2 regions of the Klebsiella sp. KE9456 genome follow, and region 2 is predicted to be linked to the other one. Evidence: predicted binding sites of a transcription regulator. Region 2 holds the regulator's gene; the other holds the start of a gene.
The links. The regulator LexA, encoded in region 2, represses DNA repair genes until DNA is damaged. The targets are predictions, from matches to a motif close to TNCTGTATGTACATACAGNA.
Positions count from the first base shown of each region.

Region 1 (5,790 bases), on a different contig from region 2:
GTATAATTTACTCACACTCGCCGGACATCTTATCTTCCCCATCCGTCCCTTGCAGGACAACCTCGCCCGTAGTTATGAGCAACTGGCCCACTATCTGGAACTCAAGTCACGCCTGTTCGATCCCGATATTGAAGATGAAAGCCAGGCTCCGCTATATGATCTGGCGATAGCCAACGGGCAGTTAGTCACCACGCTAAATATGACGAAAACCTCGCTACTGACGCGCCTGCGCGGCGATCGCGGTCAACGAGGAACTCGCCGTACCTTACAGTACTACTTCGTGGCGCAGGATATTCATGAGCGTGCCAGCTCATCGCATATTCAATACCAGACCCTGCGCGATCACTTCCGCTATAGCGATGTCATGTTCCGTTTCCAGCGGATGTTATCCATGCAAGCGCAGGCGTGCCAGAAGCTATCACGCGCTATTCTCTTACGTGAACCTTATCAGCATGATGCTCACTTTGAACGCGCATTTATGCATCTTGATGCCGCTCTCGATCGCGTCCGGGCTAGCGGAGCACCAGAAGAACAAGTCAAGGCTCTGGGCTTTTTGCTCAATAATCTGCGGGCTATTGATGCACAACTGGCAACCATTGAGTCCTCCCAAACGATCGTTCAGCCCGGCGCCAGTACAGAAAATCTGCTGGCAGACGATCAACCTAATGGGTTTAGTGATATCTGGCTGCGGTTACGCAGTAATATGTCCCCGGAGTCTGCCCTGTTTCGTCATGCGGTTCGGATGTCATTCGTGCTGTGCACGGGTTACGCTTTTATCCAGCTTACCGGCCTGAACCATGGCTACTGGATATTATTGACCAGTTTGTTTGTTTGCCAGCCAAACTATAACGCCACTCGCCACCGGCTGGCGCTCAGGATAATCGGTACCCTGATTGGCGTGGCGATAGGCCTGCCAGTACTTCTGCTTGTCCCGTCCATTGAAGGCCAGTTGCTGTTGATTGTTTTGACCGGCGTGCTGTTCTTTGCTTTCCGTAATGTACAATACGCCCACGCGACAATGTTCATCACGCTGCTGGTCCTGCTGTGCTTTAACCTACTGGGGGAAGGCTTTGAAGTTGCCCTACCGCGTATAGTGGACACGCTTATCGGCTGCGCCATCGCCTGGGCGGCCGTCAGCTTCATTTGGCCCGACTGGAAATTCCGCAATTTGCCACGCGTGCTTGAGCAGGCAATTAACGCCAACTGCCGGTATCTGGATGCTATTCTTGAGCAATATCACCAGGGACGGGATAATCGCCTTGCCTATCGTATCGCGCGACGAGCTGCGCACAACCGGGATGGTGAGCTGGCATCGGTAATATCAAATTTATCCACCGAACCGAGAGCGGACGCCGCAATGCGAGAAATCGCCTTTCGTTTATTGTGCCTGAATCATACATTTACCAGTTATATTTCGGCTCTCGGCGCCCATCGAGAAAAACTGACAACGCCAGATATGCTGGCGCTACTGGATGATGCCGTTTGTTATGTTGATGATGCTTTGCATCACACTCCCGCCGATGAGTACCGAGTCCAGCAAGCTTTGGCAAACCTGCAGACTCGGATCCAACATATCGAACCTCGCGCCGACAGCAAAGAATCTTTAGTACTTCAGCAGATCGGTTTACTTCTGGCATTACTGCCTGAAATCTGTCGGCTACGGCATCAGGTCAAAGTACAAACTGAGTAAATATCCCGCTTGCGCTGATGTTTGGTCGCCCACTCCTTAAGCTCCTGTCGACGCTGTACAGGGAGTGCGGCGACATGCACGCCCGCAACCGCGCCTTCTAACGAATAAAGCACTTTAACCGTCAGCGCTTTATTCGTTTTTAGCAGTTTCAGCCAGGCTTCTTTCGCGCCAATCTCACGTAGCGTTTGCTCATCCGTTATACCGACATTAATCAACTGTAGTTCCATATGGAAACTAATATTTGGCAAGTTTTTTAATCTTCCTGAATTGCGCAATTGTTGCTTTTCATTCCGCGCTGTCTGCAATGAAAAAGCCGACAGTTGGTACAGCATTTCTTTATCATCCCAAAGCGCTTCGTTTATATGATAATATTTTAGCGCAGTTAGCCGACCATTCTTCCGGATGACCAAAAGCGGGCTCTTATGTTCAACACGGTACTCAACGCTCTGCTCACAGACCCGAAGATAGATTTCGCCCTCCGTCATCATGGCAAAAACCGTATTATCTATCGACAAACTATAGCCGCCAAATAAAGGCCGACAACTTATTATCCCAAGAGGGGATAAGCACTCCCTGAACTGATGTATCCTTTGAGACGAAGTTTTCTTCATGATTATTCCCTTATTAATCATGTAAATATATATATCCCTTCAAATCGTTTCTTTGTTGTTTGCACGTTACCCGATCACATCCTTATCTGTGCTTCCGAAGAGTGTGTTGCTCGCGGTCACGATGCATCCCGAATGATTCTGCGTATAGCAGTAAAATTTGATTAACGAATCCATTAATCAAGAAAATAAGTGACTTTTCTCTGTGCAGCAACAGGAATCCTGTATTCATCTTAACCAGATTACTTTTTTGCGAGATGCTTTCAGGAAATTTCCTGCTGATGATGCCTCTCTCAGGCAAACGTCGCTCTTTTATTAATATAAATAACAAAAATGAGCAGGATATTCAGCAGCAGAATCGAGAATAACATCACTCAACGTACAATATTAGCAACGATGAATTCACATTCAACAACTGTGGACATCACATTGTAACGGGCACTCAGTCGTCACGACATGAAGCGCAAATTTTGCACAGCAGAACAAAAATAAGGTTGATCTTTTCACCATCCGCATATACTGTATATGCATACAGTAACCCACAGGCGGGATAGACTATGTTTACTTCAGCGCACGCAAATCGTTTACCACTGACTTCTACTACCGTATGTCGTCGTTCTCATGACGCTGTCGAACAACCCGCTAACGGGCTGATCAGTGAAATAGTCTATCGCGAAGATCAACCCATGATGACGCAACTACTCTTGCTTCCTTTATTACAGCAGCTTGGGCAACAATCGCGCTGGCAACTCTGGCTAACGCCCCGGCAAAAGCTAAGCCGTGAATGGGTACAGTCCTCCGGTTTGCCGCTATCAAAGGTTATGCAGATCAGCCAACTATCGCCTCATAACGCACTTGAATCCATGATTCGGGCACTGCGTACCGGGAATTACAGTGTGGTCATTGGCTGGCTGTCAGACGAACTTAGCATTGAAGAGCACGAGCAACTGGTTGCCGCTGCAGAAGAAGGGCACGCCATGGGGTTCATCATGCGTCCAGTCAGTAATAACAGCCAGCCGGAGAGACAATTTTCTGGGTTAAAAATTCACTCAAATCTATATCATTAAGTTAATTTAGGATTAATCCTGGAACTTTTTTTATCCTGGCACGAGGCTTGCTTTTTTGATTTACGTTTTTGTTAAAATGCCTGTCTGATGCGGTCTCGCGACACTTTTTGTTTGATTAAATTCAACCTTATTTATTAAACATTACCTACACAACCCTTTTTTTTCATATGCCTGACGGAGTTCACACTTGTAAGTTTCTAACTAAGTTGTAGACTTTACATCGCCAGGGGTGATCGGCTGACGCTGCATGTATTGGCATGTATCAGCATAGTTAACAACAAGTCATGCCCCGGGTGAAGGATTTAACCGTGAGGTCTTTTGTACTTTCATGGCGAATTTTGGATGATAATGAGGCGCAAAAAATGAAAAAGACAGCTATCGCGATTGCAGTGGCACTGGCTGGCTTCGCTACCGTAGCGCAGGCCGCTCCGAAAGATAACACCTGGTATGCAGGTGCTAAGCTGGGCTGGTCCCAGTATCACGACACCGGTTTTTACGGTAACGGTTTCCAGGGCAATAACGGCCCGACCCATAACAGCCAGCTGGGTGCTGGTGCGTTTGGTGGTTACCAGGTTAACCCGTACCTCGGTTTCGAAATGGGTTATGACTGGCTGGGCCGCATGGAATACAAAGGCAGCGTTGATAACGGTGCTTTCAAAGCTCAGGGCGTTCAACTGACCGCTAAACTGGGTTACCCGATCACTGACGATCTGGATATCTACACCCGTCTGGGTGGTATGGTCTGGCGCGCTGACGCCAAAGGCAACTACGCGTCTACCGGTGTTTCTCGTAACGAACATGATACTGGCGTTTCCCCGGTATTCGCTGGCGGCTTAGAGTGGGCCGTTACCCGTGATATCGCAACGCGTCTGGAATACCAGTGGGTTAACAACATCGGCGACGCTGGTACCGTTGGTGCCCGTCCTGATAACGGCATGCTGAGCCTTGGCGTTTCCTACCGCTTCGGTCAGGATGATGTTGCTCCGGTCGTAGCTCCGGCTCCGGCTCCAGCGCCTGAAGTAACCACCAAGCACTTCACCCTGAAGTCTGACGTACTGTTCAACTTCAACAAAGCAACGCTGAAACCAGAAGGCCAGCAGGCTCTGGATCAGCTGTACACCCAGCTGAGCAACATGGATCCGAAAGACGGTGCTGCAGTGGTTCTGGGTTATACCGACCGTATCGGTTCTGATGCCTACAACCAGAAACTGTCTGAGAAACGTGCTCAGTCCGTTGTTGATTACCTGGTTTCTAAAGGTATCCCGGCTAGCAAAATCTCCGCCCGCGGTATGGGTGAAGCCAATCCAGTTACTGGCAACACCTGTGACAACGTGAAAGCACGTGCAGCGCTGATTGACTGCCTGGCTCCGGATCGTCGTGTAGAGATCGAAGTTAAAGGTTATAAAGAAGTCGTAACTCAGCCGCAGGCTTAAGTTATACTGTCAAAAAACCCCGCTGATGCGGGGTTTTTTTTACGTTAATACAAGTATCAGCGCCAAAGAACAATGAGCCCGGCGCCCGCTCTATAACATCACTCTTTGCCTAACAGCCGTTGCAGATCATGCTTCAGACTGGACATTGTGCTGGCATACTTCTCTTTATGTTCAGCATCTTCAATCAGTTGCACAATTGTTTCCGACAAAGTCTTACCCCGCCTTTGCGCAAGGCCAGCAAGACGCTGCCAGACCATAAACTCCAGGTCTATAGATTTTTTACGCGTATGCTGATGCTCCGCATTAAAATGACGCTTGCGTCGGGCGCGAATGGTCTGCTTCATGCGGTTGACTAACGCAGGACTCATATGCTGCTCAATCCAGGTATTCACCTGCACGGGTTCATTTTCGAGCGTCAGTAATACATCGACCGCAGCTTGTGCAGCGCTGGCTTCAATGTAACGGGTAATAAGTTCACCTTCCCGGTGTTTTTTTACCAGATATGCCCATTTCCAGCCGCTTTCAAGATTTTCCAGTTGTTGATATTTCATTGCGATCTCAATGTGACCGTGTAACTCGTTTCAGGATATCAGCTTTTTCTTGATGTGCTGAGAATAAATCATCTTTCGTGAAGTGGGTAGGTTCGTTATCACCGTGACAATCGCGATCCCCCGTGTGCTCAGGCGCTGCATAATGTATAATCGCCGGTTTTACATCTGACTAAAAACAGCGATTTTGACCATTACGAAACTTACCCGAAAAGACCTTGCACCTGATACGGAAAGTTATCAGGCGCTGTTTGCACAAACCGACCTGGCGCAAGCGGAGACATCCCTCAGCGGTGAACTGCAACCTCGTTTATTCTATGCCCTGGAGCAACTTCTGGTCACTCCAGCCATTTCATCGTTTATGTTGGTTAAAGCCCCGGAAGAGCCAGAATATCTGCAGTGGTTAGTGGACGAAACCCGAACTTTACATCATCCGTCAGACGC
Region 1 covers NZ_JBDYQK010000006.1:123,978-129,767, reverse strand. Annotated here, with positions in the region: gene yccS (YccS family putative transporter) at 1-1,690, shown strand, start outside; gene ABK821_RS08060 (TfoX/Sxy family DNA transformation protein) at 1,666-2,301, opposite strand; gene sulA (SOS-induced cell division inhibitor SulA) at 2,856-3,365, shown strand; gene ompA (porin OmpA) at 3,728-4,798, shown strand; gene matP (macrodomain Ter protein MatP) at 4,897-5,349, opposite strand; gene ABK821_RS08040 (AAA family ATPase) at 5,534-5,790, shown strand, end outside.
Region 1: the regulator LexA is predicted to act here: its motif matches at 2,816-2,835, upstream of sulA (SOS-induced cell division inhibitor SulA).

Region 2 (5,790 bases):
CGATAAGAGCGCTGGCCGAGACCGCAGGCGTGGTCGCATCCGTTGAATAGGGCACATTGCGCAGCAGGGCAAGATAGCACTCCAGCTGTTCGGTTAACTGCTTGCGGGTCAGGGAACGCTGACGCGACGCGAGCAGCGCGGTGCAGCACAGGTTCATGGCGTTTGCCGCACCGGCATTGTTAATCCGCACCATCAGATCCGAAGCGATGTTATTCACCGTCGGTGTGAGCCACGATGGACGAACGGCTTCGATAGGATCGATAGACTCGCGCCATTCAGGTACATGCTGGTTCAGGTAGCTCATCAGCGGCAGCGGCTCGCCGAAGTTCACGTAACCCTGACCGAGATTACGCAGTTTGCTTAATCCGCGCAGCATCTGCGGCAGGTTTTCTTTCTCTTTCGTTGCGCCGCGCAGCTCTTTGGCGTAGGTCCCGACCTCCATCACATGTTCGTAGCCGATATAAATCGGCACCAGCGTGATAGGACGATTACCGCCACGCAGCATCGCCTGGATGGTCATCGACAGGGTGCCGGTTTTCGGATCCAGCAGACGACCGGTACGCGAACGACCGCCCTCCACGAAATATTCCACGGAATAGCCGCGGCTGAACAGCTCGCCCAGGTATTCGCGAAAGACGGTGGAGTAGAGCTTATTGCCCTTAAAGGTACGGCGAATAAAGAACGCGCCCAGGCGGCGGAAAATCGGGCCCGCAGGCCAGAAGTTCAGGTTGATGCCGGCGGCGATATGCGGCGGCACCAGCCCCTGGTGATACAGCACGTAGGAGAGCAGCAGATAGTCCATGTGGCTGCGGTGGCAGGGCACATAGACAATTTCATGCCCGTCGTGCGCCAGCTGACGAACGCGCTCGGCGTTATGGACGTTAATCCCTTGATAGAGACGGTTCCAGGTAAAGCCCAGAATACGGTCGGTCAGACGGATCATCTCGTAGGAGAAGTTGGCGGCAATCTCTTCCATCAGCGCGATGGCGTTTTGCTGCGCTTTTTCATGGGAGATTTTCTTGCTGCGTGCTTCATCTTCCACCGCGCGGGCAATGGCTTTTGACGCCAGCAGTTTATTGAACAGATCCTGACGGGCTGGCAGACGCGGCCCGACGGCTGCCAGACGCTGGCGGGCAAAGTGCATGCGCGCCACGCGGGCCAGTTTCTGAGCGATAATTTTGTCGGTGCCGTGCTCGTCCGCCATCTTACGTAGAGAGACCGAAGGCGAGAAACGCACAAAGCTGTCGCGTCCCAGCCAGGAGACGGCAAAGAATTTCTGCACGCCGTTGAGCATACGTAAAGGCGGGTTTTCTTCTCCCTTTTCGCGCCCCGGAGCACGACCGAACATCACTGAAACTGGCACCATCTGTACATCCAGATCGGGATGATTACGGTGCAGGTCCAGATAGTCATGGAACAGCTTGATGGACTCTTCCTTTGGCGTGTAATAGGTAAATACGCGCGGGCCGCCGTGGATAAATACATAGCGCGGAAGCAGAGAGCCATCGATTTCCAGCGGCTCCAGAGGATCGGGTAACTCATGTGCCAGACACTGAGCGCGTAGCGTCAGCAGGTCCGCCTTCGAATTGTAAGGCAGGACGTACATAATAGGGCGCGAGGTATCCAGGCCTAATTCCTCGGCAGGTTGCGCCGGAATAGACTTGCTTTTTACCAGCACCCTTAATGGTAAATTCAGTAATTTATAGTAAATTCGTTGCCAGCCAGACATAGACGATATGAAGCCCCTGGTTAATCATGCAAATGCGCGGCAAGAATAACAGAAAGTGCGCAAAATTTCCGGTGTAACGCGGCAAACGCGTACACTCATTGGCGTTATTTACATTAAAAGGTTCGTTTGATGGCCAATAATACCACCGGGTTAACCCGAATTATTAAAGCCGCAGGGTATTCCTGTAAAGGATTTCGCGCGGCGTGGATCAACGAGGCCGCATTTCGTCAGGAAGGTATCGCGGCCATTATTGCCGTGGCAATAGCCTGCTGGCTGGACGTCGATGCCGTCACCCGGGTTCTGCTGATTGGTTCGGTTCTGCTCGTGATGATAGTTGAAATTATCAATAGCGCCATTGAAGCCGTCGTCGACCGTATTGGTCCTGAGCGTCACGTCCTTTCGGGACGGGCGAAAGATCTGGGGTCCGCGGCGGTTCTGCTGGCGATTATTATCGCGCTGATGACCTGGGGAATGCTGTTGTGGGCGAACTATCGCTGACTCTTGCCGTATCGGTTCGCAAAATGGAAAGAAACTGCTGATTTTTGTGTGAAATATGGTTCCAAAATCACCGTTAGCTGTATATACTCACAGCATAACTGTATATACACCCAGGGGGCGGAATGAAAGCGTTAACGACCAGGCAGCAGGAGGTGTTTGATCTCATTCGGGATCATATCAGCCAGACGGGCATGCCGCCGACGCGTGCGGAGATTGCTCAGCGCTTGGGGTTTCGTTCCCCAAACGCGGCGGAAGAACACCTGAAGGCGCTGGCGCGTAAAGGCGCAATCGAGATCGTTTCTGGCGCTTCTCGCGGTATTCGCTTGCTGACGGAGGAAGAGAGCGGTCTGCCGCTAATTGGCCGCGTTGCCGCAGGTGAACCGCTGCTGGCGCAGCAGCATATTGAAGGCCACTATCAGGTGGATCCATCCATGTTTAAGCCGAGCGCCGATTTTCTGCTGCGCGTCAGCGGTATGTCAATGAAAGACATCGGGATTCTGGATGGCGATCTGCTGGCGGTGCATAAAACGCAGGATGTGCGCAACGGTCAGGTGGTTGTGGCGCGCATTGACGAAGAAGTCACCGTGAAGCGGCTGAAAAAGCAGGGCAACGTCGTTGAGCTGCTGCCTGAAAATAGCGAATTTTCCCCGATCGTGGTCGATCTGCGCGAACAAAGTTTTACCATTGAAGGCCTGGCTGTCGGCGTTATCCGCAACGGCAACTGGCAATAACCTCGCCATTCCGCAGCATTATCCGCTGATGCATGATGCTGCGTCGTTTACTTCCATTCAGGCTCCTCTTCCATGCTTTTTAACTCTGCTGACAGAGCCCTGTGGCGCTTAGCGTTACCGATGATCTTCTCCAATATCACCGTTCCGCTGTTGGGACTGGTGGATACCGCCGTTATTGGTCACCTCGACAGCCCAGTTTATCTGGCAGGCGTGGCGGTTGGCGCAACGGCCACCAGCTTCCTTTTTATGCTGCTTCTGTTTCTGCGCATGAGCACTACCGGACTGACGGCGCAGGCATTTGGCGCAAACGATTCGCAGCGGCTGGCGCGCGCGCTGGTGCAGCCGATTGTTCTGGCGCTGGCCGCCGGGGTAGCGATCGTCCTCTTCAGGGGGCCGTTAATCAATCTGGCGCTACATATTGTCGGCGGCAGTGAATCTGTGCTCGTACAGGCCCGGCACTTTCTTGAGATTCGTTGGCTAAGCGCGCCCGCCTCGCTGGCGAATCTGGTCCTGCTGGGCTGGCTGCTTGGTGTGCAGTATGCCCGGGCGCCGGTGATCCTGCTGGTGGTCGGCAATGTTCTTAACATTGCGCTCGATTTATGGTTGGTGATCGGCCTGCATATGAATGTTCAGGGAGCGGCGCTGGCGACGGTCACGGCAGAATACGCCACCTTCTTTATTGGACTGTTAATGGTGAGACGCGTGCTGGCGCTGCGTGGCGTTCCCCTGTCGATGTTGAAAAACGCCTGGCGTGGCGACATACGCCGTTTGCTGGCGTTAAATCGCGACATCATGCTGCGTTCGCTGCTGCTACAGCTTTGCTTCGGGGCGGTGACAGTATTCGGGGCCCGTCTCGGCGCCGATGTGGTGGCGGTCAATGCGGTACTGATGACTATGCTGACCTTTACCGCCTACGCACTGGATGGTTTCGCCTATGCCGTTGAAGCCCATTCCGGGCAGGCCTACGGCGCGCGCGATGACGGTCAACTGCTTGTCGTCTGGCGTGCGGCCTGTCGCCAGTCAGGGATGGTGGCGCTGGCGTTTACGCTGATTTACAGCCTTGCCGGTGAGCAGATCATCAGCGTGTTGACGTCTCTGCCTTCATTGCAGCAACTGGCCGACCGCTATCTCATCTGGCAGACGATACTGCCGGTGATTGGTGTCTGGTGCTATTTGCTGGACGGTATGTTTATCGGCGCGACGCGCGGGGCGGAGATGCGTAATAGTATGGTTGTGGCGGCGGCGGGATTTGCCCTGACGCTGTTAACGCTACCGGTTCTCGGGAATCACGGTTTGTGGCTGGCGCTGACGGTTTTTCTTGCCCTGCGCGGGGCGTCGCTGGCGCTCATCTGGCGGCGACACTGGCGGTATGGAACCTGGTTTTCGTAGCGGGTTTTATTTGTCTGCTGGTTAAAGATTCTGAATAATAAATTCTACTCAGAATACTCATCTATAGTTAAGTCATGCCCGGCCCATAACGGGCTGTTCATTCACCGAACGATGAGGATTGCATGATGAATAAAGACGAAATCGGCGGTAACTGGAAACAGTTGAAAGGTAAAGCAAAAGAACAATGGGGCAAACTGACCGACGACGATATGACCGTCATCGAGGGTAAACGTGACCAGCTTGTCGGTAAGATTCAGGAACGTTATGGCTACGCCAAAGACCAGGCCGAGAAAGAGGTCACGGAGTGGGAAACCCGTAACGATTATCGCTGGTAGCGAAAGCGTCGTGTTTTAACCCACTGTTAGTGCCTGCCTTGACGGTATCCGGAGGTACCGTCAGCCTTGATTCCCGCTGCGGCTCACCCCTCAGCGGGCTTTCTTTTTAATCTGTATGGTGTGATCGTGATGGCAGTGCCCCGGCGTGCTGCAGGCTTCGACTTCAACGCAGGCGGCACACAGGCCGTGAGCTTCAATCACATTGTGGCGCAGAGCGAAGCCCATTTTCGCCGCCAGGGAATGCATAATATCTTCTACACCTTCCGCACACTCTTCTTTGACGCCACCGCAGCGGTCGCAGATAAACATCGCTGAGCTGTGGGTTGGCTGATCGAAAAGGTGACACAGCACATAGCTGTTGGTGGATTCCACCTTGTGCACGAGTCCCTGCTCCAGCAAAAACTCCAGCGCCCGGTATACCGTTGGCGGTTTGGCCTGCGGTTCTGTTTCCCGGAGCAGATCGAGCAGATCGTAGGCGCTGATAGCCCCTTGCTGCAGGCTCATCAAACGCAACACTTCAAGGCGCTGAGGGGTCAGGCGTACGCCACGTTGTGCACAGAGCTTTTCAGCATGCGCTAACATTTGTTGCGAAGTAGTCTTATCCATGGCGTCCTCTGGTCGCGTGAATGTGAAACTGTTACTTTATCACGTTCCAGATAAAACACCGAGTCCCTGGGACTTATACCGGTCACACTTCACGTTGCCTGTGCTCGCCGGAGGCGCCTTTCTGGCGGGACAAATTTGTTTCTGACGAATTTGTCGCTCACTTTCCGCTGTCTGCAACGCGAATTATTTAGGGTTATGCTATATCCGATGCATCTCATTTTCGGGAGAAAACGATGAAACGACCTGATTGCATTCGACACTGGCGTGAACTGGAGGGGGCGGATGATTCCACCTATCCCGATAGCACAGAGCTGTTCTCCATCGGTGCGCCGCTGGCGCGCGGCCTGCGGTTGAATCGTCTGGGGATCCATCACGAACGTCTTCCGCCCGGGCGTCGTACCTCCTATCCGCACGCGGAAAGCGACGAAGAAGAGTTTATCTATGTGCTGGAGGGGTATCCGGACGTGTGGATTAACGGCTATCTCTGGAAGCTGGAGCCCGG
Region 2 covers NZ_JBDYQK010000025.1:38,909-44,698, forward strand. Annotated here, with positions in the region: gene plsB (glycerol-3-phosphate 1-O-acyltransferase PlsB) at 1-1,729, opposite strand, end outside; gene ABK821_RS21270 (diacylglycerol kinase) at 1,859-2,227, shown strand; gene lexA (transcriptional repressor LexA) at 2,350-2,958, shown strand; gene dinF (MATE family efflux transporter DinF) at 3,031-4,347, shown strand; gene ABK821_RS21285 (CsbD family protein) at 4,473-4,682, shown strand; gene zur (zinc uptake transcriptional repressor Zur) at 4,773-5,288, opposite strand; gene ABK821_RS21295 (cupin domain-containing protein) at 5,522-5,790, shown strand, end outside.